DNA from 4 places in the Sphingomonas sp. HMP9 genome. Region 3 is predicted to be linked to each of the others. Evidence: predicted binding sites of a transcription regulator. Region 3 holds the regulator's gene; each other region holds the start of a gene.
What was found. Region 3 encodes LexA, which represses DNA repair genes until DNA is damaged. Its sites were predicted from a motif close to GTTCCNCNCTTGTTCT; they were not measured.
Positions count from the first base shown of each region.

Region 1: the regulator LexA is predicted to act here: its motif matches at 4,602-4,617, upstream of HMP09_RS08860 (ribonucleoside-diphosphate reductase subunit alpha).
Region 2: the regulator LexA is predicted to act here: its motif matches at 4,055-4,070, upstream of radA (DNA repair protein RadA).
Region 4: the regulator LexA is predicted to act here: its motif matches at 3,739-3,754, upstream of HMP09_RS07335 (S24 family peptidase).

Region 1 covers NZ_AP022673.1:2,009,065-2,016,272, reverse strand. The annotation lists gene HMP09_RS08880 (hypothetical protein) at 153-770, shown strand; gene HMP09_RS08875 (ribonucleotide-diphosphate reductase subunit beta) at 870-1,922, opposite strand; gene HMP09_RS08870 (hypothetical protein) at 1,983-2,165, opposite strand; gene HMP09_RS08865 (DUF2171 domain-containing protein) at 2,243-2,503, shown strand; gene HMP09_RS08860 (ribonucleoside-diphosphate reductase subunit alpha) at 2,604-4,490, opposite strand; gene HMP09_RS08855 (ATP-binding protein) at 5,231-6,784, opposite strand; partial or broken gene HMP09_RS18665 (hypothetical protein) at 6,920-7,114, opposite strand.
Region 2 covers NZ_AP022673.1:113,604-120,811, reverse strand. The annotation lists gene HMP09_RS00555 (cation:proton antiporter domain-containing protein) at 1-215, opposite strand, end outside; gene HMP09_RS00550 (iron-sulfur cluster assembly scaffold protein) at 215-646, opposite strand; gene HMP09_RS00545 (CvpA family protein) at 643-1,209, opposite strand; gene HMP09_RS00540 (YkgJ family cysteine cluster protein) at 1,316-1,876, opposite strand; gene HMP09_RS00535 (hypothetical protein) at 1,934-2,266, opposite strand; gene radA (DNA repair protein RadA) at 2,664-4,034, opposite strand; gene HMP09_RS00525 (glycosyltransferase family 4 protein) at 4,155-5,306, shown strand; gene HMP09_RS00520 (DUF2218 domain-containing protein) at 5,386-5,688, opposite strand; gene HMP09_RS00515 (PadR family transcriptional regulator) at 5,685-6,146, opposite strand; gene HMP09_RS18580 (hypothetical protein) at 6,125-6,268, opposite strand; gene HMP09_RS00510 (replication-associated recombination protein A) at 6,514-7,208, shown strand, end outside.
Region 3 covers NZ_AP022673.1:1,131,003-1,138,210, reverse strand. The annotation lists gene HMP09_RS04895 (ComEC/Rec2 family competence protein) at 1-2,086, shown strand, start outside; gene lexA (transcriptional repressor LexA) at 2,077-2,748, opposite strand; gene HMP09_RS04885 (molybdopterin molybdotransferase MoeA) at 2,817-3,998, opposite strand; gene HMP09_RS04880 (TonB family protein) at 4,423-5,157, shown strand; gene moaC (cyclic pyranopterin monophosphate synthase MoaC) at 5,270-5,737, opposite strand; gene trpC (indole-3-glycerol phosphate synthase TrpC) at 5,734-6,510, opposite strand; gene trpD (anthranilate phosphoribosyltransferase) at 6,512-7,208, opposite strand, start outside.
Region 4 covers NZ_AP022673.1:1,638,925-1,646,132, forward strand. The annotation lists gene pstB (phosphate ABC transporter ATP-binding protein PstB) at 1-103, shown strand, start outside; gene phoU (phosphate signaling complex protein PhoU) at 118-807, shown strand; gene phoB (phosphate regulon transcriptional regulator PhoB) at 807-1,499, shown strand; gene HMP09_RS07325 (hypothetical protein) at 1,616-1,945, shown strand; gene HMP09_RS07330 (SDR family NAD(P)-dependent oxidoreductase) at 2,043-2,957, shown strand; gene HMP09_RS07335 (S24 family peptidase) at 3,060-3,692, opposite strand; gene HMP09_RS07340 (hypothetical protein) at 3,807-3,983, shown strand; gene HMP09_RS07345 (hypothetical protein) at 3,986-4,306, shown strand; gene HMP09_RS07350 (acyl-CoA dehydrogenase) at 4,374-5,558, shown strand; gene HMP09_RS07355 (CaiB/BaiF CoA transferase family protein) at 5,689-6,840, shown strand; gene HMP09_RS07360 (sugar MFS transporter) at 6,920-7,208, opposite strand, start outside.

The DNA.
Region 1 (7,208 bases), 880 kb from region 3:
GGCATAGTGTTCTCAGGTTGGTTTTGGGAGTACGCGGTATGGCTAACGAGAACGTATTCGAACGCGCCCGTAGCCCGCGAGCGCCAAAGTACTCGCTACCACAATCACTGACTTACGCCCGAAGCATCTATGACGCAGTCCATCGAAGCGCCGTGAACTCCGCGATGGCATATGAACTGATGGGTTTTGCTGGAAAATCTGGAAGTAGCGCTACTGCGCTTGGTTCGGTCCGGCAATTTGGTTTGGTCGAGGGAATCGGTGAGAAGACAAAAATCACTGATTTGGCACTCTCAATATTTGAGCCCTCGTCTAGCTTCGAACGTAGTAGGGCGATAAAAGAGGCGTCCGTTCGTCCAGAGATCTTCCGCGCTTTACGAGATCGGTTCAACGGACGAATTCCAGGTGCGGACGAACCTATCCGCGCTTTTCTAATAAGAGATATGGGATTTTCTAAGGGTGGCGCTGATGAGACAATGCGCTCTTTGCGTGAGACTGAGCAATATGTGCTTGCTGAACACGTAGAAGTTATTCCCGAGCGAGAAAATGCAACGGAGCCTGTTCAGGAAAATGTCAGTACAGCGCCCAGCGCCTTACTAAGTTCTGAGAATTATTCCGAATTTCCAGCGGAACGAGTTGCCGAGACCGTTAGGGTAGCGCTCGCGAAAGATTGTTATGCCGAATTACGTTTTTATGGCGAGTTAACCGAGCGCGCCGTTGGAAACCTAATTCGTTACATCGAATTAATGAAAGAGGTTTGGACAGAAAACTAACAACCATCATGGGCAAAGCCCACGATGATTGTTCGTGTTCACAGCGCAGTCCGCCGTCGGTAGCGGGATTCGGCGTTTACTGAAACTCGTTCGATCCGATTACTCCGCCGCGACCGAATCGCTGAACATGTCGCGAACCTCGCTCAGATCCACATTCGCAATCGGACCCTTCTTCGCGGTCTGGCGCTTGTCGAACGAGTCCCAGACGTCGTTCCACTGGCCCTTGGTGGCGGCCTTCGAATATTCGGTGGCGCGCTGTTCGAAGAAGTTGGCGTGCTCGACGCCGTTGAGCATCGGCGCGAGCCAGGGCAGCGGGTGCTCGTCGATCATGTAGATCGGCTTGAGGCCGAGCTGGGTCATGCGCCAGTCGGCGATGAAGCGGATGTACTTCTTGATCTCCTTGGGGGTCATGCCGTTGACCGGGCCCATCTCGAAGGCGAGATCGATGAAATTGTCCTCGAGGCGGATCGTCGTCTGGCAGACGTCGGCGATGTCGTCCTTGACCGCCTTGGTCAGGCACTGGCGCTCCTGACAGAAGGTGTGGAACATCTTGATGATGCCCTCGCAGTGCAGGCTCTCGTCGCGGATCGACCACGTGACGATCTGGCCCATGCCCTTCATCTTGTTGAAGCGCGGGAAGTTCATCAGCATCGCAAACGATGCGAACAGCTGGACGCCTTCGGTGAAGCCGCCGAACATCGCGAGCGTGCGCGCGATGTCCTCGTCATTGTCGACGGTGAACTGCTGCATGTAATCATGCTTTTCCTTCATCTCGGCATATTCGAGGAAGGCGCCATATTCGCTCTCGGGCATGCCGATGGTGTCGAGCAGATGGCTGTAGGCGGCGATGTGGACCGTCTCCATGTTGCTGAACGAGGTCAGCATCATCTTGATCTCGGTCGGCTTGAACACGCGGCCGTATTTCTCGTGGTAGCAATCCTGCACCTCGACATCGGCCTGCGTGAAGAAGCGGAAGATCTGCGTGAGCAGGTTGCGCTCGTGGTCGCTCAATTTCTGCGCCCAGTCGCGGCAATCCTCGCCCAAGGGCACTTCCTCGGGGAGCCAGTGGAGCTGCTGCTGGCGCTTCCAGAACTCGAACGCCCAGGGGTATTCGAACGGCTTGTACTGCTTGGAGGCGTGAAGGAGGGACATGGGGTAAGCCTTTCGGGAAATCTGTCGTAAATTCGGGAAACTGGTGGAGTTATCGGTGCGTCATATCTGCGTGCTCCATTGCCACATCGCGGCGGCGGACATGGCGAGGACGATCGCGCCCGAGGCGAGCATGATGCCGATCATCCTGAACGCATAAGTCTGCGGTTCGGTGATCGTCGGCGAGCGCAGCCGCAAAAGAAGGGCCGTGCCGACGATTCCGAGCACGGCCGCGACCGCGAACATGATAGCTGAACCATACGTCATGCGACCAACTCGCGCGGCGCGCGTTCAGCACCCGTATTCATCACAGGAGAACGACCATGGTCGATGCAACCCAGATCCAGGAACATGCCGAAGTCATCGGTGCGGACGGCGTCCATGTCGGCACCGTCGACAAGGTCGAAGGCAACCGCATCAAGCTGACCAAGAAGGACTCGGGCGCCCAGGTCAACGAGGGCACGGGCAGCCATGAAGGGCATCATCACTTCATCTCGCTCGGGCTGGTTGCGGATATCGAGGACGGCAAGGTCCGCCTTTCGGCCAACGCCGACGTGGCGGTGACGTTCGAAGAAGAGGCCTGACACGCTGGCGGTACGCTTACCGCGTACCGCCGAGCCCGCCCGAACCCCGGTCCGCACCATGCGGGCCGGGGTTCGTTGCGTCAGGCCGCAACGAAAGGCCTTACTGACAGGCAAGGCACTCATCGTAATCCTTCGACTCGACGTCGATCTGACGCAGGTCGATCGTGTTGTCGGCCTCGACCCCACCGGCGAACCCGGCGCGCTGCACCGACTTCGAGCGGAGGTAATAGAGCGACTTGATGCCGAGCTCCCAGGCGCGGAAGTGGAGCATCAGCAGGTCCCACTTTTCCACGTCCGCCGGGATGAACAGGTTCAGCGACTGCGCCTGGTCGATATAGGGCGTGCGATCGGCGGCGAGCTCGAGCAGCCAGCGCTGGTCGATCTCGAACGACGTCTTGTAGCAATCCTTTTCCTCGACCGAGAGGAAGTCGAGATGCTGGACCGAACCGCCCTGTTCGAGGATCGAGTTCCAGACCGCGTCGGAGTTCTTCGACTTCTCGGCGAGCATTTTTTCGAGATACGGGTTCTTGATCGAGAAGCTGCCCGAGAGCGTCTTGTGCGTGTAGATGTTCGCCGGGATCGGCTCGATGCACGCCGACGTGCCGCCGCAGATGATGCTGATCGACGCGGTGGGGGCGATCGCCATCTTGCAGCTGAACCGCTCCATCGCGCCGACATCGGCCGCATCGGGGCAGGGGCCGCGCTCGATCGCGAGCTGCATCGAGGCTTCGTTGGCCTGGCTGCTGATGTGCTTGAACATGCGCAGATTCCACGACTTCGCCATCGCGCCCTCGAACGCGAGCCCACGCGCCTGGAGGAACGAGTGGAAGCCCATCACGCCGAGGCCGACCGAACGCTCGCGGCCCGCCGAATAGGCGGCGCGTTCCATGCCGGGTTCGTGGCGGTCGATATAATCCTGCAGCACGTTGTCGAGGAAGCGCATGACGTCCTCGATCAGGCCCTTCTCGTCCTTCCACTGGTCCCAGGTTTCGAGGTTCATCGACGACAGGCAGCAGACCGCGGTCCGCTCGTTGCCGAGGTGATCCTTGCCGGTCGGCAGCGTGATCTCCGAGCACAGGTTCGAGGTCGAGACCTTGAGGCCGAGCTCGCGGTGATGCTTGGGCATCGCCTTGTTCACGTGATCGGCAAAGACGATATAGGGCTCGCCGGTCTGGAGGCGGGTCTCGACGAGCTTCTGGAACAGCGAGCGCGCGTCGACGGTCTGGCGGATCGTCTGATCCTTGGGGCTGCGCAGATGCCATTCGGCGCCGTTGCGAACCGCCTCCATGAAGTCGTCGGTGATCAGCACGCCGTGGTGCAGGTTCAGCGCCTTGCGGTTGAAATCGCCCGAGGGTTTGCGGATTTCGAGGAATTCCTCGATCTCGGGGTGCGAGACGTCGAGATACACCGCGGCCGAACCGCGGCGCAGCGAGCCCTGGCTGATGGCAAGGGTGAGCGAGTCCATGACGCGGACGAACGGGATGATGCCGCTGGTCTTGCCGTTGAGGCCGACCGGCTCGCCGATGCCGCGGACGTTACCCCAATAGGTGCCGATGCCGCCGCCGCGCGAGGCGAGCCAGACATTCTCGTTCCAGGTGTCGACGATGCCGCCAAGGCTGTCGGGGACCGAGTTGAGGTAGCAGGAGATCGGCAGGCCGCGGCCGGTGCCGCCATTCGAGAGAACGGGGGTGGCGGGCATGAACCAGAGCTTCGAGATCGCGTCGTAGAGGCGCTGTGCGTGGCCGGCGTCGTCGGCATAGGCCGACGCGACACGGACGAACAGATCCTGATAGCTCTCGCCGGGGAGCAGGTAGCGGTCCTTCAGCGTGTCCTTGCCGAATTCGGTGAGAAGCGCATCGCGGCTGTGATCGACCTCGACCGGGTAGATCTGCGCGCGCACGGAGTGGCTGTCCTGCGCCTGGCGAGGGGCCTTGGGCGTCTCGACGGCGGGGGTTTCGGTGGTCTGTTCGATCGTGTCAGTGGTCATGTCGCTATCCCGGCTGCTGTTTCTGAAATCCATCGAAACTGCTCCTAGTGTTCTGTATTCGTTCGAATCGGTCGCCTGTCGCCATGCTACCATCGGACGGCCCCGAACGGGAGAACAAAAAGTGACCATCGCGGCGGTGGAAGGCGCGCTTACGGTCAAATCGCATATGGCTATGCGAGGGTTGTTCTACCAGCGATTGGGTCCGCCCCCGAACGCAACCCCAAGAGATTGTGCCAAACCGCGAAGAGACGCAAGGGGGTGAGAGGGGTGTCCGGGGCTCGGTTCGTCGCGTTCGTCGCGGGGTTGGGCGGCGGTGAGATTCGCGACGCGTGGACTTCCGCGGGGTTCGCGATGTGCAAGGGGACGAAGCGGGAACGAAAAATTATTTACGCGGGGAAGATGGCAAATGTTGCTTTGGTTTGGGGGAGGGGGCGGTGCGGGGGCTCGGCTGCAGATAGCGGCTTCATGCCGTTTCTAGTCCCTCCGCGGAGGCGGGGGATCAGGCGCCATGCGCGTCGTCCCGCTTGATTCCTGGGCCCCCGCCTTCGCGGGGGAACGGGCTGGGAGGGTTCTCGCTCTTCCAAACGTGAGCACCTTCCCGGCGGAGGCCGGGGTGGTGGCAATCTTGGGATGGTGGCGATGTTGGCGTGGTGGCAATCTGGGATGGTGGTGATGTTGGGGTAGTGGTGATCGTAGGCGATGGTGATCGTGATCGTAGGGGGTGGCGATCGGCGTGTGCCTCACCCTTCGATGATCGTCCGGATCTGCGTCGCCAGCGCTTCCATCGCAAACGGCTTGGTGATCATCGACATGCCCGGCTCGAGGAAGCCCGACGCCGACGCCGCATTCTCGGCATAGCCGGTCATGAACAGTACGCGGAGTCCGGGACGCAGCGCCCGGCCCGCGTCGGCGACCTGACGGCCGTTGAGGCCGGGCAGGCCGATATCGGTGACGAGGAGGTCGATGCGCTCCATCGTGCGCAACCGCTCGAGCCCGGCGGGCCCGTCATGCGCCTCGACCGCCTGATAGCCGAGCTCTGCCAGCACATCGACGATCAGCGACCGGACGACCCCGTCATCCTCGACCACCAGCACGGTCTCGCCTGCGTTGGTACCATGGTCCTGGGTCAGGCCGGGCAGCGCCACATCCTGCTCCGCCTCGGCGTAATGGCGGGGGAGGTAGAGCTTGATCGTCGTGCCCTGGCCGACCTCGCTGTAGATCCGCGCATAGCCCTCCGACTGGCGCGCGAACCCGTAGATCATCGACAGGCCGAGCCCGGTACCCTGGCCGATCGGCTTGGTGGTGAAGAACGGCTCGAACGCCTTTGCGATCGTGTCGGCGGACATGCCGGTACCGGTGTCGGACACGCAGATGCAGACGTAATGGCCGGGCCGGACGTCACGCTGGCTGGCGGCGAAATGATCGTCGAGATGCGCGTTGCAGGTCTCGATCGTCAGCTTGCCCCCATGCGGCATCGCGTCGCGCGCGTTGATGACGAGGTTGAGCAGCGAATTTTCGAGCTGGTTGGGATCGCATAACGTCGTCCAGAGCCCAGCGGCGAGCACCATCTCGAGTTCGATCCGTTCGCCGGTCGTGCGACGCAGCAGGTCTTCGAGCGAGGCGACCAGCGGGTTGACCTTGACCGGGCGCGGATCGAGCGGCTGGCGACGCGAGAATGCCAGCAGGCGGTGCGTCAGCGAGGCGGCACGGTTGGCGGCGGTGGTCGCACCGGTGATGAAGCGATCGAGTTCGCTGACGCGGCCTTGCGCGACGCGACGCTGGACGATCTCCAGGCTGCCGATGATGCCTTGCAACAGGTTGTTGAAGTCATGCGCGATGCCGCCGGTGAGCTGCCCGACCGCCTCCATCTTCTGCGCCTGGCGGAGCGCCTCCTGCGCCTCGATCAGTTCCTGCGTCCGATCGCGTACGCGCTGCTCCAGATCGGCGTTGAGCGATTGCAGGTCACGTTCGAGCATCTTGCGATCGGTGACGTCCGCCCCCTCGACGAAGATGCCGACGACCGCGCCGGTTGCGTCGCGGATCGGCTGGTAGACGAAATCGACATAGCGATCGTCTACCGGTCCGCCGGGTTCGGCCTGGACCGCATAGAGCATGCCGTGCGCGGTAAAGGCGTCGCCGCTTCGGAACACGCCGTCGAGCAGGTCGAGAAATCCCTGTTCGACCGCGTCGGGCAACGCCTCGGCGACCGCGCGGCCGACCACGTCGCGGTGGCCGATCAGCTTGTCGTAGCCGGGGTTGGTCAGCTCGAACCGGTGTTCGGGGCCGCGCAACATCGCCATGAAGGTCGGCGCCTGCGCGAACATCTGGCCCATCCGCTCACGCTCGTCGCGTAGCGCACGCTCGGTCAGGACGCGCTCGGTGCTTTCGTAGGTCGAGCAGAACATGCCCGCGATCGCGCCGTTCTCGTCGCGGACCGGCGAATAGGAGAAGGTGAACCAGGTTTGCTCGTCATAGCCCTTGCGATTGGTAACGAGAGGCAGGTTTTCGAAGAACGACGCCTCGCCTGCCAGCGCCTTGTCGACGAGCGGACTGATATCCGTCCAGACATCGGCCCACACGTCCGCGAAACGCCGCCCAAGCGCCCGCGGGTGCTTGTCGTGCATGATACGCGCGTAATGGTCGTTGTAGAGGAAGCCGAGCTCGGGGCCCCAGGCGAGGCACATCGCGAATTCGGACGCGAGCATCAACGACACGATC
Region 2 (7,208 bases), 1.0 Mb from region 3:
AACAGCAGGAGCGTGATGCCGAGTTCGGCGAACCCGAGCTTGGATTCCGCATCGCCGACCAAGCCGAGCACATGCGGCCCGACGACGGCGCCGGCGACAAGATACCCCAGCGTCGCGCCCAGCCCGAGCCGACGAAACAGCAGAACGAACATCAGCCCGAACCCGAGCAAGACGACGCCGTCGCGCAGCAGCGACGGTGCCGTGCCCTCCGCCATCAGACCTTCGCCTTTGCAGCGGTGTCGGCAGCCTCGGCGGCCGCTTCGAACGCGAGCCGGATGGAGGGGTGGCGCGCGGTATAGTCGAGCGCGGGGGTGAAGATATCCATCCCCGGCCAATCAGGCGCCTCGCCCTCGCGCGCAAGCCATGCGGTCAACGCGTCGCGCGTCGCGGCGAGTTCGGCGGGGGTGCGGCCCAGGATGTTGGCGGCGAGCAACGACGACGACGCCTGCCCTAAGGCGCAGGCGCGGACCAACAGGCCGACCTCGTTGACCCGGCCCTGGTCGTCGACCGCGACGTCGATCGTCACGCGGCTGCCGCAGATCGGCGAGCGCTTCTCGGCGGTCGCCATCGGTTGAGGAAGGCGTTCGTGATGCGGGATCGTCGCGGCAAGGCGCAGGATCTCGGCGTTGTAGAGGGGCGCGCTCATGGCTTCGGCTCGCTTGCTGAATCGGATCGGGAGGGTGGCGTTCGGGCGCCGAAGACGGGCTGCCCACGGCGGCGGCGGTCGACGAAATCGGCGATCCCGGCGCTGGTCGCGTTGAGCAGGGGATAGGTGCGCGACTTGGTCATCCATTCCGGGCGCCGCGACGGTCCGCCGCTCATCGTGTCGATGACGAGCGTGGCGAGCAGGAAGACGAGGCTCGCGAGGATAAGGCCTTTGAGCGCACCGAACCCGAAGCCGAGCGCACGGTCGACGGGGCCGAGAATCGACGTCCGCGTCCGCGCACCGATCGCGTTGGCGACGAGGCGGCCGCCGATATAGGTGACGCCGGTGATGATCGCGAACGCAAGCACCGCGGCTCCCCCCACGGTCCCGATCATCGGCGACAGCGCGGCGGCAAGCGGAATGTGGAACAGCTTCAGCATCGCGACCATCGCGACCCAGGCGAACATCGACAGCACTTCGGTGACGAACCCGCGGAGCAGCCCGAGCACCGCGGACCCGGCGACGGCAAGCAGGACGACGATGTCTAGGGCGGAAAGGTTCATGCCGTCTGGAATAGGGATGCGGGGGCCGAACCGCTAGTGCGCGCTGCGACTTGCGCGCGCAGAGCTGGCAATCCCCTGGCGTTCCTTGGCCAGCGGAAGTACCACCCTAGCGGTTCGGCCCGAACACACCGTAGCGTTCGCGCCACGCGGCGACTTCCTCATGCAGATGGCCGGGCGCGGGATCTCCCGATAGCACGAAGCCGGCAACGTCATTGTCGGGATGCATCAGCATTTTCTTCGATCCGTCACTGAACCAGACCGGGACCAGCTGGTCGCACACGCTGTCCAACACGGTCGCCGCCATGCCGTTCGCGATCGCGTCGCTGCCCGCGAGCACGCGGACATGGATCGAGACGCCTTCGAAGCAATTCTGCGGTTCGTTCACGAAATTGAGCGAGACGAGAAGCCCGGACCGGTCGGGCCGGGCCTCGTCGGGCAGGCTCGCGACCCGCCGCCAGGCGCAGAACCACGTCCGGCAGATGCGCGGGCGAACCGCGTGGATACCGCACCCGCGTTCGCAGAGATGGATGCACGGCGTTCCAGCAGGCTTGGCGAACTCGGGCGTGTCCACCGTCAGCTCGGTACAACATATAGCGCAGTCGCCGCAGGCCCGATCGGCAAGGACCGGCCCCAGCAGCATGGTTTCCACGTCGGCCTGGGGCCGCATCGACGCCGGCCGTTCCTCTACCGGGATCGATGGAGCGGTATCACGCCGATCCAAGGCTCAATTGCCCTCGGAATCCACCGTGAAGACCATCGGCTTGCCGCGCGACATCGGCTCCCATCCCGCCTGCAAGGCAGCCCGCACGCCGCGGGAGATCGTCGCATCGTCGATCTGGAGTCGCCTGCGCGGCAGCCCCTTCAACAGGCGTTTCGGCGCGGGGAACTCGAGCAGGGCTTCCCGTTTGGCGTCTTCCTGCAACAGCGAGATCGTCATGCCCTTCCAACCATCGGCATCCGTGTGCTGCGGCTCGCGCTCGAGGTTCCAATCGTATCGGGTGCCATCGACCTCGACGGTGCCGGTATTGCTTTTAGTGTTCGCCATGCCGGGGGCCATAGCATGGCTGGCGCGCGAGGCCATGCGTTCGGCGCTTGGCCGGACTTGCCCTCCACGATGCCGTTGCGCTCGGTTCGATAGCTGGGGTTCGACAAAAGCCTTCACCGCCCCGCCCCGGCGGAGGCCGGGGTCCAGTTGGGAGACGCTGCCGACTACCGCCGCGCGCAGTCACAGCGACCTCTCCAACTGGGCCCCGGCCTTCGCCGGGGTGGGTTTTCCCCTTTTTAGTATCAGTGCCGAACACGTCGCCGATGGCGCGGTACGCTGAGCAGAACGCAAGCCATCCCCATCGCCAGGGACGCACGGCCAACACAGTCACCAACGCTACCTTGTTCTCTAAAGAAGGCAGGAGCCAGTCTGGGTCCCCGCCTTCGCGGGGAAACAGGATTTTGCGCGTCTACCCTCGCCCCATCATATGGTCGACGAACGACGCCAGCGTCTTGAAGCCCGACAGCTTCATCCCGCTCTTCTCGCCCGTCATAGACGCCGGGACCAGCGCGCGTTCGAAACCGAGCTTGCTCGATTCCTTCAACCGCAAGGGGCCATGCGCGACCGGGCGGATCTCGCCCGACAACGCGACCTCGCCGAACGCCACCGCGTCGACCGGCACCGGGCGTTCCGACATCGCAGAGATCAGCGCCGCCGCCACCGCCAGGTCGGCCGCCGGATCCTGCACGCGGTAGCCGCCGGCAATGTTGAGATAGACCTCGGCGTTGGAAAAGCTCAGCCCACACCGCGCCTCCAGTACCGCCAGGATCATCGCGAGCCGCCCCGAATCCCAGCCGACCACCGCCCGCCTCGGGGTCGCCCCCGACGCCAGGCGAACGGTCAGCGCCTGGATCTCGACCAGCACCGGCCGCGTCCCCTCCAGCGCCGGGAACACCGTCGCGCCGGTCATCGCGTCATCGCGGTGCGTCAGGAACAGCGATGACGGGTTGCCGACCTCCGCCAACCCTTCGGTCTGCATCGAGAACACGCCGATCTCGTCGGTACCGCCAAAGCGGTTCTTGATCGCGCGCAGGATACGGTATTGGTGGCTGCGCTCGCCCTCGAACGACAGCACCGTGTCGACCATATGCTCGAGCACGCGAGGCCCCGCGATCGAGCCGTCCTTCGTCACATGCCCGACCAGCACCACGGCCGTGCCGCGCTCCTTGGCGAACCGGATAAGCTCCTGCGCCGATGCCCGCACCTGGCTGACCGTACCCGGCGCGCCCTCGATCAGGTCGGAGTGCATCGTCTGGATCGAATCGATCACCAGCATCGCCGGCGGCTGCGCCTGCAACGTCGTCAGGATGTCGCGCGTCGAGGTCGCCGCCGCGAGCTGCACCGGTGCATTGCCCAGCCCCAGCCGTCGCGCACGCAGCCGCACCTGATCCGCCGCTTCCTCGCCCGAGACATAGGCGACCGACTGGCCCGCCAGCGCCATCTTCGCGGCCGCCTGCAACAGCAGCGTCGACTTGCCGATGCCGGGATCGCCACCGATCAGCGTCGCCGATCCCTCGACGAAGCCGCCGCCCAGCGCCCGATCGAGTTCGGCGATGCCCGTCGCCATCCGGTCGGGCAGCTTGATCTCGGCGTCGAGCCCGACGAGCTGGATCGCGCGGCCGCCGGTCTGCAGATTATGCTTCGAATGGAACGGCGTGGCGGCGGTGTTCGCCTCCTCGACCAGCGTGTTCCACTCGTTGCAATCGCTGCATTGCCCCGCCCACCGATGCGACACCGATCCGCAAGCCTGACACACGTAACGCTTCTGGGGTTTCGCCATGGCGGCGGCTTAGCCCAGCAGGAACGATAAGGGAACATCGTTCGCCCGGATCGGCCCGGCAAAGCGCGCGCGGCCGGATTGTCTGGCGCTTGTCCACGTGCGGCGCTATCCGCCCGGAGGATGCAGCCGACCGATCTCCGTGTGGCCCTGTTCAGCGGCAATTATAACTATGTCCGCGACGGCGCGAACCAGTCGCTGAACCTGCTTGTCGGGCACCTGTTGTCGCGCGGCGTGCAGGTCCGCGTCTATTCGCCGACCGTCGCCAAGCCCGCCTTCCCGGCGATCGGCGATCTGGTCGACGTGCCCGCGATCCCGCTGGTCGGCGGTCGTGGCGAATATCGCGTCGCGCTGGGCATCACGCCGCGCGTGCGCCGCGACATCGATGCGTTTGCGCCCAACATCGTCCATGTCTCCGCGCCCGAATTTCTCGGCCACGCCGCGGCCGCCTATGCCCGCAGCCGCGGCATTGCGACGGTCGCCTCGTTCCACACCCGGTTCGAGACCTATTTCCGCTATTACAAGATGGGCTTCCTGGAGCCGCTCGCGAAAAAGCGGCTTACGCGCTTCTACAACCGGGTCGACGAGGTCGTCGTTCCCTCACCCAGCATGGCCGAGCTGCTGCGCGGCTGGGGCGTGACGTCGTCGATCGGCATCTGGTCGCGCGGAATCGATCACGACCGGTTCAACCCGGCCCGGCGCGATCTGGCTTGGCGGCGGTCGCTCGGCATCGCCGATGACGAGATGGTCGTCGGCTTCCTGGGCCGGCTGGTGAAGGAAAAGGGCCTCGACGTCTTTGCCGACGTACTGACCGAGCTGCGCCGCCGCGGCGTCCGCCACCGTGTCGTCGTGATCGGCGAAGGCCCGGCGCGAGACTGGTTCGCCGAGCGTGTCCCCGAAGCGGTGTTCACCGGCTTCCAGTCGGGCGACGCGCTCGGTCGTGCGGTCGCGTCGATGGACGTGTTCTTCAACCCCAGCGTCACCGAGACGTTCGGCAACGTCACGTTGGAGGCGATGGCGGCGAGCGTTCCCGTCGTCGCCGCGCGCGCGACCGGCGCGATCGACCTGATCGACGACGGCCGGACCGGGTTCCTGGTGCCGCCCACCGACATCGCCGGCTATGCCGACGCGATCGGCCGGATCGTCGCCGAGCCTGGCCTGCGCCACGCGATGGGCAGCGCCGGCCATGCCAAGGCCGCAGGCTATCGCTGGGACGTGATCAACCAGACCGTGCTCGACACCTATCTGGCAGTGATGGCGCGCCGCAGCGAGTAGCGCTGTAGGGGGTAAGGCGCGCCGGATGGGACAGGACCAGTCCAACGCGGCGCCCCGGACCGCAAGACGGCGTCCCCCCTCAGACAGCCGCCCAATCGAACGTCAGCGGCGCCTCGCGGAAGGCGAAGCGGTCGAGATGGCTCGACACCACCGTGCGCATCCGCTCGACATCCTCGCCCTCCGGCACCGTCAGCGCGACGTCGAGCGTCTCGCTGTCCGCACGCATCTCCAGCACCGCGCCGTTCGGGAAGGCGATGCGTCCCTCTTCTTCCGAGAACGTCACCTCCATCTTGTGGCTCCAGTGCTTGGCCAGTTGCTGGAGATACTTGCTGGCCGAATGCGTCGGCACGCGTGCGACCGAGACGTTTGCCGAGACGCTCACTTCAAGCGCTCGATCTTCTGCGCGACCTCGTCGATCAGCGCGACGATCTCGAAGATCGTGTCGTCGCTGGTCTCGCCCTTCGGCACGCGACCCTGGATCGCCTCACGCAGATTGCCCATGGCGCGACGCACCGGCGACCGGTTCCAGGCCACGCGATCATTCTCGGCGGCAAGGCCGGTCAGCCGCTCCATCAGCATCACCACGACGTCCGCGTTCTCCTCGATATAGGCACGGCCCTCGTCGGTCGCGGCGAAGCGCTTCTTGGCGCCTTCCGACTGCTGCTCGCCGATCAGGTTCATTTCGTCGAGCAACGTGAGCGTCGGGTAGACCACGCCCGGGCTCGGCGCATAGGCGCCGCCGGTCATCGTCTCGATCTCGCGGATCAAGTCGTAGCCGTGGCGCGGTGCATCGGCGATCAGCTTCAAGAGGACGAGCTTCAACTCGCCGCCGTCGAACATCCGCCGACTGCGTCCGCCCCCACTGCCTCCGCCGCCCCCGCCTCCGCCGCCATGACGGCCATGATGACGGTGAGCGCCGTGCACTGCTTCCCGAATTTGATCGCGCATCGCATGAAACTCATGCTGCCAACCTGCCCCACCCCGTGAGCCGCATCCGCGGCCGTTCATATCAAACATTCGTTTTCCTTTATGTATCAAGACGGCTCTAAGATATATCTTCGCTGACATCCGTCAAGATGCGTTGAGATATATCTTGGTAGTTTGCGGGCTACGGTCTCTGGTTCTAGTCGAGGGCGTCCAGTCTTCTGCGGCGAAGGAGGACTGCGCACGGATGGGCAAACCGGCCCCCCGCCCCTATCTTCGCCTCATGGCAGACCTCTTCGCGGGCTTCGAACCCGCCGCCCCCACCGAAACGCATCCCGAAAACGCACCGCTCGCCGACCGCCTGCGTCCGCGCACGCTCAGCGAGGTGGTTGGGCAGGACCACATCACCGGCCCCGAAGGCGCGATCGGGCGGATGGTGTCGGCGGGTCGTCTGTCGTCGATCATCCTGTGGGGTCCCCCCGGCACCGGCAAGACCACCATCGCGCGATTGCTCGCCGACGCGGTCGACCTCAGGTTCGTCGCGATCTCGGCGGTGTTCTCCGGCGTGGCGGATCTCAAAAAGTCGTTCGCCGAGGCGCGCGAGCACGCCAAGATCGGCAAGCGCACCTTGTTGTTCGTGGACGAAATCCACCGTTTCAACCGCGCGCAACAGGACGGTTTCCTCCCCTATGTCGAGGACGGCACGGTAACGCTGGTCGGCGCGACCACCGAGAATCCGTCGTTCGAACTCAACGCCGCCTTGCTCAGCCGCGCGCAGGTGCTGATCCTCGAACGCCTCGGTCGCGGTGCGCTCGAACAGCTGCTCGACCGCGCGGAGGCGGAGATGGACCGCCCCCTCCCCCTGACCCCGCCCGCCAAGGATGCGCTGATCGCCAGCGCCGACGGCGATGGTCGCTTCCTGCTCAACCAGGCGGAGACGCTGTTCTCGGTCAACCTGCCCGAACCGCTCGATCCCGC
Region 3 (7,208 bases):
CCAACTGGTGTTGTGGCTGCCGGTGATGCTGGGCGCGGGAATCGCGCTGTGGTTCGCCCTGCCGGACTCTGCCGCCTGGTGCGTGGCGATCTTGCTGTTGGTGGCGAGCGGGTTGGCGTGCTTGGCCATGGGGCAGGGCGGACGTGCGGCACGCGCGCTGGCGACCGGGTTGCTGACGGGCGCGCTTGGTCTCGGGTTGATCTGGGTACGGTCTGAATCGGTGGCGCGGCCGGTGCTGGCCGGTCCGACGATCGCGCGTTTTTCCGCCAAGGTCGAGGCGGTCGAACCGCTGGTGGCGCGCAAGCTCGTCCGGTTGACGGTGTTGCCGGTCGGTAAAGGTGTAGAGACGGACGGGCAGCACGTCGCGTTGCCGTACCGCGTCCGTGTCAATCTGGCCGAGGCGGATGCGCCGACGCTGCTCGGCATCGGTGCGGTGGTCCATCTTCGGGCTCGTTTGATGCCGCCGCCGCTCCCCGCAGTCCCGGGCGCCTACGACTTCGCGCGCGTCGCGTGGTTTGGCGGGATCGGCGCAACGGGGCGCGGCTTCGCACCGGTGGTCGTGACGACGCCGAACGGATCGGGGGCGGGTATCCGCGTCGCGCTGTCGCACCATATCGTATCGCGACTGGACGGCAGTGCGGGCGGTATCGCCGCGGCGCTCGCGACCGGCGATGTCGGGGCGATCAGCGAAGAGGATTCGGAGGCCATGCGTCGCGCGGGGCTCGCGCATCTGCTGTCGGTCAGCGGCCTGCACATCACAGCAGCGGTCGCGGCGACGATGTTGATCGTGTTGCGTCTGCTGGCGCTCAGTCCGTGGCTGGCGCTGCATGCGCGCCTGCCATTGATCGCGGCCGTAGCGGGTGCGGCGGCGGCGATCGGTTATACGCTGCTGACCGGCAGCCAGGTTCCGACGATTCGGTCGTGCGTGGCCGCGCTGCTCGTGCTGGCGGCATTGGCTATAGGTCGCGAGGCGATGACCTTGCGGCTCGTCGCGGCGGGGGCGGCGTGCGTCATGCTGGTCCTGCCCGAATCGGCGGCGGGGCCGAGCTTCCAGCTCTCGTTTGCCGCGATCACCGCGATCATGGCGCTGCACGAACATCCCGCAATCCGGGCGTTCTTCGGTCCTCACGACGAAGGACGCTGGCGCAAGGTCGCGCGCGGTGTCGCGTCGCTGCTGCTGACGGGGCTGCTGGTCGAAGTCGCGCTGATGCCGATCGCGGTGTATCATTTCCACAAGGCTGGATTGTATGGCGCGTTCGCCAACATCATTGCGATTCCTCTGACGACGTTCGTCGTGATGCCGCTGGAGGCGCTGGCGTTGCTGCTCGATGCAGCCGGCGTTGGTGCGCCGATCTGGTGGCTGGTGCAGCGATCGCTCGATGCGCTGCTGTGGCTGGCGCATGGAGTTGCCAGCGCGCCGGGCTCGGTGCGGTCCTTGCCCGCGATGCCGACGGCGGCGTTTGCGCTGATGATCGTCGGCGGCATCTGGATCGCGCTGTGGCGGACGCGGTGGCGACGGCTCGGGCTGATGCCGTTGGCTGCTGGTGCGATCTGGGCGCTCATGACGCCGCCACCGGACGTTCTCGTGACGGGCGACGGGCGCCATGTCGCGGTTCGGACGGCGGCGGGGCTGGCGATGCTGCGCGACCGGGCGGGGGATTATACGCGCGACATGCTGGCCGAGAATGGCGGGGTGGATGGGGAACCGCTGCTGCTCGCGGACCAACCCGATGCGCGGTGCAGCCGCGATCTGTGCGTCACCGATATCGTGGCGCGGGGACGGACGTGGCGGATCCTGGCGACGCGAAGCGCTTACATGGTGCCGATCGCCGCGTTCATCGCCGCGTGTCGCAGCGCCGATATCGTCGTCAGCGAACGTGGTCTGCCGAAACGCTGCGTGCCACGGTGGTTGAAACTGGATCGCCGCGTGCTTCGGCGGACGGGCGGCGTTGCGTTGAACTTGGGGACGGGGACGGTCGTGACGATCCTGAATGCCGGCGACCGTCACCCTTGGCGACATCCGCCATTGCTCGAACGCACCGTGCATGCGTTCAGGCCGCGCCATGTCCCAGCACTTCAGTCGTAGCGGCGGAGGATTCCAGAGAGCTTGCCCTGCACGCGGACCTGCGCGGGGGCGTAGCGCTGAGGATCATAGGCACGGTTGGCAGGGTCGAGGCGGACCATGGCGCCTTCGCGGCGGAAGTATTTGAGCGTGGCTTCGCTCTCTTCGATCAAGGCGACGACGATCTCGCCGTCGCGGGCGGTCTCGGTGCGGCGGATCAGCGCATAGTCGCCGTCGAGGATGCCGGCCTCGACCATCGAATCACCGGAGACTTCGAGCGCGTAATGTTCGCCGGTGCCGAGCAGGGCCGCGGGAACGGCCAGCATCGTGCTGCCCTCGAACGCCTCGATCGGGACGCCGGCGGCGATGCGCCCGTGAAGAGGGATTTCGACGACGTCGTTCGCGGGCTGCGGTGCGGCGACCGGCGCGGGCTTTACGTTCGACGCCTTTGACGGCACCTTCTTCTCGGCACGCTCCGGCATGCGCAACACTTCGAGCGCGCGTGCGCGGTTGGGCAGGCGGCGAATGAAGTTGCGCTCCTCGAGCGCGCTGATCAGACGGTGGACGCCCGACTTCGATTTCAGGTCGAGCGCGTCCTTCATCTCCTCGAACGACGGCGAGACGCCGGTTTCGTTGAGGCGATCGTTGATGAAGCAGACGAGTTCGTGCTGCTTGCGCGTGAGCATGGCGGTTCTCCGTCCGGAACAGACTGGGAACTTCTATGGAACATAATTAACGCCGTCAAGCGCCCGTATCACGCAATCACGAGGATTTCCGCCGATTCGCCTGCGCTGGCCGCCGGGGCGTTGCCGGCGCGGACGATCAGGCAGGTCGAGCGCGCGAGCGTGAGCAGCATCGAGCTGTCCTGGATGGTCGAGGCATAGGCCTTGCCGTCGCGGAGCTCGGCGCGGAGATAGTCGGTGCGCGCATTGTTGGCGGGCAGGTCTTCGCCGAGCAGCGCGTGGGTCGACTGAGGGAGCGGATCGCGCGCGCCGGCCATGTGCGCGACGACGGGCTTCACGAACAGCGCGGCGGTGACGAACGCGGAGACCGGGTTGCCGGGCAGGCCGAGCACCATCATCTCGCCGATCCGCCCCGCCATCATCGGCTTGCCGGGGCGCAGGGCGATCCGCCAGAAATCGATTCGGCCGCCGGCGGCTTCGATCGCCGGGCGGACAAGGTCGTGATCGCCGACCGAGGCGCCGCCGGTGGTAACGAGCAGGTCGGCTTGAACGCTCGCGAAGGCCTCGCGCAGGATCTCTAGATTGTCGGGGAGGATGCCGAGATCGATAACGTCGACGGGCATGTCGGCGAGCATCGCGGCGAGCATGACGCCGTTCGATTCGGGAAGTGCGACGCCGTCGGTGGTCGTGCCGGGGGGGACGAGTTCGTCGCCCGTGGCGGCGACGGCGACGCGGACGCGGCGGTTGACGGTCAGGCTGCCGTGCCCGCCGGTCGCGACGACGGCGATGCGGGCGGGGCTTAGGCGGTCGCCGGCGGCGATCAGCCTAGTGCCGGTCGAGAAGTCGAGCCCTTTGCGGCGGGTGTTGCGGCCGAACGTCGGCGGGCCTTCGCCGGCCAGGATCAGGGTCGCGCCATCACGTTCGGCCTCTTCCTGGACCATCACGGTGTCGGCACCTTCGGGCATTGCCGCGCCGGTGAAGATGCGGGTGGCTTCGCCGGGAGCGACCTTGCCGGTGAAGGGACGGCCGGCGGCGCTTTCGCCGATGACGGTCCAGGGGCCGGGAAGGTCGGCGAACCGGATCGCGTAGCCGTCCATCGCCGAGAGGTCGGCCGCCGGCTGCGTGCGGCGAGCGAGAATGTCCTCGGCGGCCCACCGGCCGGCGGCTTCGCGCAGCGACACAGTCTCGCTGCCCACGCGAGGGGCCATGGCGAAGAGGCGGGTCTGGGCTTCGGCGACGGGGACTAGGGTCATGCTTAAGGCTCTGTTTTTAGGCGGTTCTGAAAAGTGAAGTATAGAAAGTATAGACGCTGGGAGCGGTTTGGCGGTTCGCGCTTTGGGGTCGTCTCGTGAGGGGAAGCGCGGGGTGCCGCGGTATGTTCCGTGCTGTGCCATCGGTTTGGCGTGTAGGACAGGTGTTGTGGCGCCGGGGGGGAGCGGCGATCCGGTGTATCGGACGTTGGCTACAGCCGCCTTGTGCTCCCGCGAAGGCGGCAGCCCAGGCTGGGTTCCCGCCTTCGCGGGGAAACACGGTTGGGCGGACGTCGCTCGTTATTAGCTGAGCCGTGCCAACTGGGCCCCGGCCTTCGCCGGGGTGGGGTTTGTGGCGCCGCCGGCCAGCTTCCGTTCATGCGGCAAGGGGCTTTTCTGGCGCGCAATGAGACACCAGATCAATAGGATGACGGTTACCCAGCCACGGACGAGAGACAGGATCGGCGCGGCGGTTGGGGCCGTCCTGCTGCCGGGGGTGCTTGGCTATGCACTGCTCAATGGGCTGGTCGTGCCGATGCCGGCTGCCGTTACCGACGCGCTGAAGGTGTTCGGCGTGGCGCCGCCACCGCCTCCGCCGCCGGTCGAGAAGGTCAGGCCACGCCCGTCGCCCAGTCGCAAGCCTCAGGGCGCCGCGTCGCCGCCCAATCTGAAGTCGAAGGCGACCGAGGTCGTGGCGCCGCCGCCGGTGGTGCCGGTGATGGTGCCGCCGCCGGTCGTGGTTGCGGAGAAGGCCGGGTTGGGCGCGCAGGCGACCGCTGGCGCTTCGGATGTGCGCGGGCCGGGGACTGGGAGTGGCGGGATCGGCAACGGCACCGGGAGCGGCGGCTATGGTGATGGGGACGGTGGGGGTGGCGAGGAAACGCCGCCGCGGTGGCGCAAGGGGCGGTTGAAGGATTCTGATTACCCGAGCGACGCGCCGAGAACGGGTATTCGTGGCGTGGTTTCAGTCCGCTATGTCGTCCAGGTGAGCGGGCGTGTGTCGGATTGCCGGGTGACGCGGTCGAGCGGGAGCGGGGTGCTGGACAGCCTGACCTGCCGGTTGATCGAGCAGCGGCTTCGCTATGATCCATCGCTGGATGCAGCGGGGCGGCCGGTGGAGTCGACGATCGTGCAGGATCACTACTGGACGATCGAAGACTAGAACCCTTGCGGTCGGGGTGCGGCTCCTACCCCTTGGGTATTGCCTCGCGTGCCCTCACCCTTCGCCGCCTTCGGCGTCTTTCCCTCTCCCCGTTGGGGAGAGGGTTTTGTCGTTATGCGGTCCAGTTGCCGGATTTGCCGCCGGATTTGGCGCGGACGCGGATGTCGGAGAGGACCATCGTCTTGTCGATCGCTTTGGCCATGTCGTAGATCGTCAGGAGGGTTACGGTTGCAGCCGTCAGGGCTTCCATCTCGACGCCGGTCTTGCCTTCAGTCGAGGCGGTCGCGGTGGCGGTGACGCCGGTTGTGTCGACCACGAGGTCGATCTCGACCTTGGTTAGCGGTAGCGGGTGGCAGAGCGGGATCAGGTCGCTGGTACGCTTGGCGGCCATGATGCCGGCAACGCGCGCGACCGCCAGGACGTCGCCCTTCTTCGCGGTGCCGGCGCCGATCGCGGCGGCGGCTTCGGCGGACATGGTGATGCGGCCGGAGGCGACCGCCTCGCGGGCGGTGACCGCCTTGCCGCCGACGTCGACCATCCTCGCCGCACCGGCTTCGTCGATGTGCGTGAGGCCCGTCATCCTACCAGCGCTCGGGTCGCGGCTTCGACGTCGTCCTGGCGCATCAGCGCTTCGCCGATCAGGAAGCAGCGTATGTCGTGCTCGGCCATCGCGTCGAGTTCGGCGCGGGTCGTCAGGCCGCTCTCGGCGACGAAGGTGCAGTCTTTCGGCGCCTTGCCGACGAGGTCGTAGGTGCGCTGGAAATCGACGGTGAAGTCGCGCAGGTCGCGGTTGTTGACGCCGATGAGCCGCGACTTGAGGTTCAGAGCGCGCTCCATCTCGTGCGCGTCATGGACCTCGACCAGCACGTCCATGCCGCATTCGAGCGCGGAGGCTTCGATCTCGGCCATCTGGACGTCGTCGAGCGCAGCGACGATGATCAGGATGCAGTCGGCACCGATCGCGCGCGCCTCGGTCGCCTGCCACGGATCGACCATGAAGTCCTTGCGCAGGACCGGGATCGACACCGCGTCGCGCGCGGCGGTCAGGTACGCGTCGGCTCCCTGGAACCATTTTTCGTCGGTCAGGACGGACAGGCAGGCGGCACCGCCGGCCTCATAGGCGCGGGCATGCGCGACGGGGTCGAAATCGGCGCGAATCAGGCCCTTTGAGGGACTGGCCTTCTTGACCTCGGCGACCAGCGCATAGCCGGCCTTCGCATCGAGCGCGGCGCGGAAGCCGCGCGGTTTCGACATGCGGGCGATCCCGGCGTCGATATCGGCGAGCGAGGTGGTGGCCTTGCGCGCGGCGACTTCGGCGCGCTTGGTCTCGAGAATACGGTCGAGCATGGTCATGTCAGTAGGCGATCCAGCGGGCGAGCAGCGCGTCGGCGCTGCCGGTGTCGAGAGCGGCGGCGGCTTTTGCCACGCCATCGACGAGGGTGGGGACGGTGCCGGCGACCATCAAGGCGGCGGCGGCGTTGAGCAGGACGGCGTCGCGGTACGCGCCCGTCTCGCCCTTGAGCAGGCGGCGGAGCGCGTCGGCGTTGTGATGCGCGTCGCCGCCACGGATGTCGGTGATGGCGTGGCGGGTGAGGCCGGCGTCCTCGGGGGCGATGCTTGTTGGGAGCGCGATGCTGCCGACGGACGCAACGATGCTGGGGCCGGCGCCCGACAGTTCGTCGAGGCCTTCTTCGCCGGACACGACGAGCGCGGCTTGCGTGCCGAGCTGTTCGAGTGCGTCGGCGTAGAGCGTGACGTAGTCTGGGCGGGCGATGCCGATCAGTTGGCGGGTGGTCCCGGCCGGGTTGGCGAGCGGGCCCATCAGGTTGAAGATCGTGCGCTTGCCGATGCGCTGGCGGATCGGGGTGATGCGCTTCATCGCCGGGTGGTGGTTGGCGGCGAACAGGAAGGCGATGCCGATGTCGTTGAGGCTGGCCTCGGCGGTGGCGCCGGCGCGGTCCATGTCGAGGCCGAGGACTTCCAGCGTGTCGGCGGCGCCCGCCTTGCTGGAGGCGGCGCGGTTGCCGTGCTTGGCGACGGGGACGCCGGTC
Region 4 (7,208 bases), 510 kb from region 3:
CTTCCACCTCGGCACGCTGGTCGAATACGGCAACACCTCCGACATCTTCACCAATCCCCGCGAAGAGCGGACCAAGGATTACATCACCGGCCGGTACGGCTGAGTGGAGGACCACGCATGAACACGCATACGGTCAAGGCCTTCGACAACGATATCGGCGAGCTCCGCGGGTTGATCTCGCAGATGGGCGGGCTCGCCGAGGACGCGATCGACAAGGCGATGCAGGCGCTGCAACGCAACGACATTGCGCTCGCCGAACAGGTGCGCGCCGCCGACAAGCAGATCGACATGATCGAAGCCGAGGTCGAGCGGCTCGCGGTGCGGATCATCGCGTTGCGCGCGCCGATGGCGGTCGACCTGCGCGAAGTGGTCGCCGCGCTCAAGATCGCGGGCGTCGTCGAGCGGATCGGTGACTACGCCAAGAACATCGCCAAGCGCGTGCCGATGATCGAGAGCGAGCACCGGATCGAACCGATCTCGATCCTGCCGGCAATGGGCCGGATGGCGAGCGAGATGGTCCACGACGTGCTCGACGCGTTCGCCGCACGCGACCCCGAGGAAGCCGTCCGCGTGGTCGAATGCGACAACGCGCTCGACGATTTCTACGACAGCATCTTCCGCACGCTCGTCACCTACATGGTCGAGAACCCCCGGACGATCGGGCAGGTCGCGCATCTGCTGTTCGTCGCCAAGAACCTCGAGCGGATCGGCGATCACGCGACCAATGTCGCGGAGATGGTGTATTTCGCCGCGACCGGCACGCAGATGGTCGATCGCGAACGCGGCATAAAGAAGGAGCAGGCATAATGGCACGCGCAAAGATGCTGCTGGTCGAGGACGATGCCGCCCTCGCCGAACTGCTGGTCTGGCATTTCAAGCGCGAAGATTTCGAGATCGCGCACACGCCGGATGGCGAGGAAGCACTCCTGCTCGCCAAGGAGAAGGTGCCCGACATCGTCCTGCTCGACTGGATGGTCGAGGGGCTGTCGGGGATCGAGGTGTGCCGCCGCCTGCGCCGCGCGCCCGAGACGCAGAACGTGCCGATCATCATGCTCACCGCGCGCGGTGAGGAAGAAGACCGCGTCCGCGGGCTCGAGACCGGCGCCGACGATTACGTGACAAAACCCTTCTCGCCCCGCGAACTCGTCGCCCGAGTCGGCGCGGTCCTGCGCCGCGTCCGCCCCGCGCTCGCCGGCGAAGCGCTGAGCTATGCGGACATCGAGATGGACACGGTCGGCCACAAGGTCCGCCGCTCGGGCGAAGTCGTCTCGCTCGGACCGACCGAGTTCCGTTTGCTCAAGCATTTCCTCGAGCATCCCGGCTGGGTGTTCTCGCGCGAGCGGCTGCTCGATGCGGTGTGGGGCCATGACAGCGACATCGAAAGCCGCACCGTCGACGTGCACATCCGCCGCCTGCGCAAGGCGATCAATGTCGGCGAGCGCCCGGACATTATCCGCACCGTCCGTTCGGCAGGCTATTCACTCGATACGGGGGGATAAGGACTCTGTCCCGCGGTGGGGCGAATGGAATCGGATGCGAAACGAAGGACCCAAGCGCGACTTAGTGCGTTCAGACGTCGCGCTACCAAAATGGTGCACCCATTTAGGAGATTTCCATGAAGTCCATACTTCTCGCCGCCGCCGCTCTTCTCGCGTCGCCCGTGATCGCTCAGACCACGCCGCCGGCAGACCCCGCCGCGCAGACCGCGCCGGCCGATCCCGCGATGCAGGCGCCGCCGGCGGATGCCGCAGCACCGGCCGATCCCGCAATGGCAGCCCCGGCCGATCCGGCAGCAGCCCCTGCAGCACCCATGGCCGCTCCGGCGCCTGCCGGTGGCGTGACGTTCGGTCAGCCGACCGTGACCCCGCCGACGCCGGCACCGGCCGAGTATCCGGTGTGCTCGAAGACGGTCAAGGACGGCTGCCGCAACCGCGGCGGCAAGTAACTGACATCCATGCAGGCGGCGGACCATCCGCCGCTTGCACGGCCAGCTTTACGTTCTAGGAAAGGCGCTCCAACTATAAGAGAGGAGCGCCTTTTCCATGTCCGGAAACTCTGGGTCCATTCGCTTTGACGACAAGGTGGCGATCGTCACCGGCGCAGGCGGCGGTCTCGGTCGCGAATATGCGCTCGAACTCGCCCGGCGTGGCGCAAAGGTGGTCGTCAACGATCTCGGCGGCTCGCGTGACGGCACCGGCCATTCGGACGCTGCCCTGAAAGTCGTCGAGGAAATCGAGGCGGCCGGCGGCGACGCGATGTCGAACGGCGGCAGCGTCACCGACTATGACCAGATGGTCGAGATGGTTGCAAAGGCGTCGGAGAAATGGGGCGGCGTCCATATCCTGATCAACAATGCCGGCGTCCTGCGCGACAAGAGCTTCGCCAAGATGGAACCCGCCGACTTCAAGTTCGTCGTCGACGTCCACCTCAACGGCTCGGCCAACGCCACCAAGGCGGTATGGGACACCATGCGCGCGCAGAATTACGGCCGCATCCTGATGACCGCGTCGTCGACCGGTCTTTACGGCAATTTCGGCCAGGCGAATTACGGCGCGGCCAAGCTCGGCCTTGCCGGCCTGACCAAGACGCTCGCGATCGAGGGCGCGAAGAACAACATCAAGGTCAATACGATCGCGCCGACCGCGGGTACGCGGATGACGCAGGACATCTTCCCCGAGGAAGCGTTCAAGGCCTTTTCGCCGGACAAGGTCGCGCCGGCGGCGGTATTCCTCGTATCGGAGGACGCGCCCACCAACATGATCGTCGGTGCCGGCGCGGGTGTGTTCCAGGCGGCGTACGTGACCCTGACGCAAGGCATGCTGCTGACCGGCGAAGACCTTTCCGTCGAAGGCGTCGCGGCGAACTGGGAGGCGATCATCGACCGCGCCGGCGAGATCGTTCCGCAGTCTGGCTCGGAGCAGTCGATGACCATTCTGAGCAAGTTGCAGGGACGCTGACCATCGGCTCCCCGCGAAAGCGGGGGCCCAGGACCACGGACGTGATCGCCTGTAAACTTGGGCGTCCGCTTTCGCGGGAGAACGGAACGGGGGAGCCCCCCCTCAGCGCGGTTCGCGCATCTGCCAGACTACCCTGCCAATGACCGCGATTGCTCCGTCCGGCACGACTGCCGCGTCGGGGTTGTCGCTCGTCGCAACGAACGCTCCCCGCACGAGCGCCACCCGCTTCACCATCACCGCATCGTCGATCCGGATGACGTACACGCCGCCCTTCGCGCGCGGCGTGCGGTCCGCGGTGTCGACTACGATATGATCGCCGTCGAATAGTCCCGGCTCCATCGAACTGCCACGGACGCGGATGATCGCCGCCTGCCCGTCCTTCAATCCGAGCGTCCGCGCGAGGCCGGGATCGAGCGTGTCGGTGCCGAGCACGATCTCGCCATCGACCAGCGCGCCGGGGCCGGCCGATGCCGCGACAGCGAGCCTTTGGATGCGGAACCCTGTCGGTCCGTCAGTGGGCGCGCCCAGCATTGCCTCGCTCACACCCAGATATTGCGACAGCAATCGCCGGTCGCGTTCGCCAAGTATGCGCGGCGATCCGCGGCGGACATATTGCTGGAGATACGCCGCGTTGCGCCCGAGCATCGTCGACAACGCCGCGAGACTGTCGCCACGCGCTGCCGCAAGCGTCGCGAGCGCGGTTCTTGGATCGGGATCGGACACGGTTCTAGCCACGACCGAACCCTAGCGTAGGAATTTTCCTAGACAAGTAGGATTTCCAGGAACAGATCGAGAACACAGGCCGAGACTCGGGCAAGGACTCGGGCCAAGTGACAGGAAGGAGCGACCATGTCCGTTCTCATCAAGATCGATCGATATCTGCGGCTGACCGGCATGCCGACGTCCAAGTTCGGCCGGTTGGCGGTCGGCGATCCGCGACTGGTCCACGACCTCCGACTCGGCCGCCAGCCGCGCGCGCCGATGGTGGCGCGGATCGAGACCTTCATCGAACGGCACGGGTCGTGAGGATGGACGCGCTCCGCGGCCCCGATGCGGGAACGATGCTGGTCCGTGCACTTCGCGGCCATGCGATTGCGGCAGAGCTGACGATGCACGTCGAATCGATCGCGTGCACGCCCTGGGCGAGCGCGACCTTCGTCGGCACGCTGCACCGGCTGACGATTGCGGCGGTTCCCGTACCCGGTCTTCGAGGCTGGATCGAAAGCCTTCCCGATGCGGAGTTTGCCATGCGCGGGCACATCGTCGCCGATCTCGTGGTCGATCGCGTCGAGACGATCGGCGAGCGGGAGCATGTGACGATCGCGGTGCTGACGCTGATCGACGCGTAAACCGTTCGTCAGGGGTGGACTTTCGCTTGCCGAGACACGAAGTCGGCGGTCAACGAAGGAGATGACGATGGCCGGGATGGGCAAGTTCGACTGGGCGGATCCGTTCCTGCTCGACGATCAGTTGAGCGAGGACGAGCGGATGATCCGCGACACCGCGAAGGCGTATGCAGACGACAAACTCGCGCCGCGGATCATCGACGCGTTCCAGCACGAGCATACCGATCCCGCGATTTTCCGCGAGATGGGCGAACTCGGCCTGCTCGGGCCGACGATCCCTGAGGAATATGGCGGCGTCGGTGCGTCCTATGTCGCTTATGGTCTGGTCGCGCGCGAGGTGGAGCGGATCGACTCCGGCTATCGCTCGATGATGTCGGTGCAATCGAGCCTCGTCATGTACCCGATCAACGCGTTCGGCTCCGAGGAGCAGAAGAAGAAATATCTGCCCAAGCTCGCGACGGGCGAGTGGATCGGCTGTTTCGGGCTGACCGAGCCCGACGCGGGCTCCGATCCGGGCGGCATGACGACGCGCGCGAAGAAGACGGCCAATGGCTATGTTATCTCGGGCGCCAAGACGTGGATCTCGAACTCGCCGATCGCCGACGTGTTCGTGATCTGGGCGAAGTCCGACGAGCATGGCGGCGGCATCCGCGGCTTCATCCTCGAACGCGGCATGAAGGGGCTGGAGACACCCAAGATCGAGGGCAAGCTGTCGCTCCGCGCGTCGATCACCGGCATGATCATGATGGACGAGGTCGAGGTCGGCGACGACGCGTTGCTGCCCGACGTGCAGGGCTTGAAGGGGCCGTTCGGCTGCCTCAACCGTGCGCGCTACGGGATTTCGTGGGGTGCGCTCGGCGCGGCCGAGTTCTGTTTCCATGCCGCGCGGCAGTACGGCCTCGATCGCAACCAGTTCGGCACGCCGCTCGCCGGACGCCAGCTCTACCAAAAGAAGCTGGCCGACATGGAAACCGAGATCGCGCTCGGGCTGCAGGCGTCGTTGCGCGTCGGTCGCCTGATGGACGAAGGCCGGTTCGCGCCCGAGATGGTCTCGATCGTCAAGCGCAACAATGTCGGCAAGGCGCTCGATATCGCCCGGATGAGCCGCGACATGCACGGCGGCAACGGCATCTCGGGCGAGTATCAGGTGATGCGTCACATGATGAACCTCGAGACGGTCAACACTTACGAGGGCGCGCACGACGTCCACGCGCTGATCCTCGGCCGCGCGATCACGGGTATCGCGGCGTTCTAGTGATAGGTCACGTGCTTGCTTCCCACCCCGGCGAAGGCCGGGGCCCAATTGGGATACGTGCGTTGGCTGATGCTGCGTATCGTTACGCCGACCTTTCCAATTGGGCCCCGGCCTTCGCCGGGGTGGTAGTGTGAACGTAGAAACCAAACCCACCCCCCTCGCCGGCCTGAAAATCGTCGAACTCGCGCGCATCCTCGCCGGGCCGTGGGCGGGGCAGGTCCTCGCCGATCTCGGCGCCGACGTCGTCAAGATCGAGAGCCCCGCCGGCGACGACACGCGCAGCTGGGGCCCCCCGTTCATCGACAACCCCGACGGGTCACGCGACGCCGCCTATTTCCACGCCGCCAACCGCGGGAAGCGCTCGGTCGTCGCCGACTTCACCACCCCCGAAGGCCAGGCCGTCGTCCGCGACCTGATCGCCGACGCCGATGTCGTCATCGAAAATTTCAAGGTCGGCGGGCTCGCCAAATACGGGCTCGAATACGCTACGCTTTCGGCGATCAACCCGCGCCTCGTCTATTGCTCGATCACCGGCTTCGGCCAGGACGGCCCCTATGCCCCCCGCGCGGGCTACGACTTCATCGTCCAGGGCATGAGCGGGATCATGGACCTGACCGGCGAGCCCGACGGCGCACCGCAAAAGATCGGCGTCGCCTTCGCCGACATTATGACCGGGCTGTATTCGGTAATCGCGATTCAGGCCGCACTCGCTATGCGCGAACGCACCGGCCGCGGACAACAGATCGACATGGCGCTGCTCGACACGATGACCGGCGTGCTGGCCAACCAGGCGATGAACTGGTTCGCCAGCGGCGTCTCGCCGACGCGGGTCGGCAATGGGCATATGAACGTGTGCCCCTACGCCGTCTTCCCGACGAGCGATGGATGGTTCATCCTAGCGGTCGGCAACGACGGCCAGTTCCGCCGCTTCTGCGACGCGTTGGAGCTGCCGGAGATGCGCGACGACCCGCGGTTCGCAACCAATGCCGGACGGCTCGCCTTCAAGGACATCTTGTTCGCTGGCATCGAGGCGGCGACGTCACAGGTGCCGAAGCTCGCGTTGCTCGCGCAGCTGGGGGCGGTCGGCGTGCCAGCCGGGCCGATCAACACCGTCGCGCAGGCGTTCGACGATCCGCAGGTGATCGCGCGCGGAATGGCGATCGACGTGGCGCGCCCGGACGGGTCGATGGTGCCCGGGCTCCGCACGCCGATCCGCTTCTCCGACGCCGATCTCGCGACCGGGCGCGCGGCGCCGATGCTGCCAAAACACCCGTCATCCTGACGAAAGTCAGGATCCAGAGCCACATACGCTAGCGGTCGTGGCTCTGGATCCTGGGTCGAGCCCAGGATGACGAATGGGTTCAGGCGATGGCCTCAACCACCGGCTTCCGCGCATACACCCCATAAGCCAGGATCAGCGCGTAGCAGATCGCCGGGAGCAGCAGCGCGAAGTGCAGGCTGCCCGACTTGTCCGCGAGCATACCCGTCAGATACGGGATGATCGCGCCACCGACGATCGCGGTCGCGATGACGCCCGACCCTTCGGCCGCGCGCTTGCCGAGACCTTCGGACGCAAGCGAGAAGATCGTCGGGAACATCACCGCGTTCATCAGACCGATCGCCAGCAGCGCCCAGCCCGAGAGCGCGCCC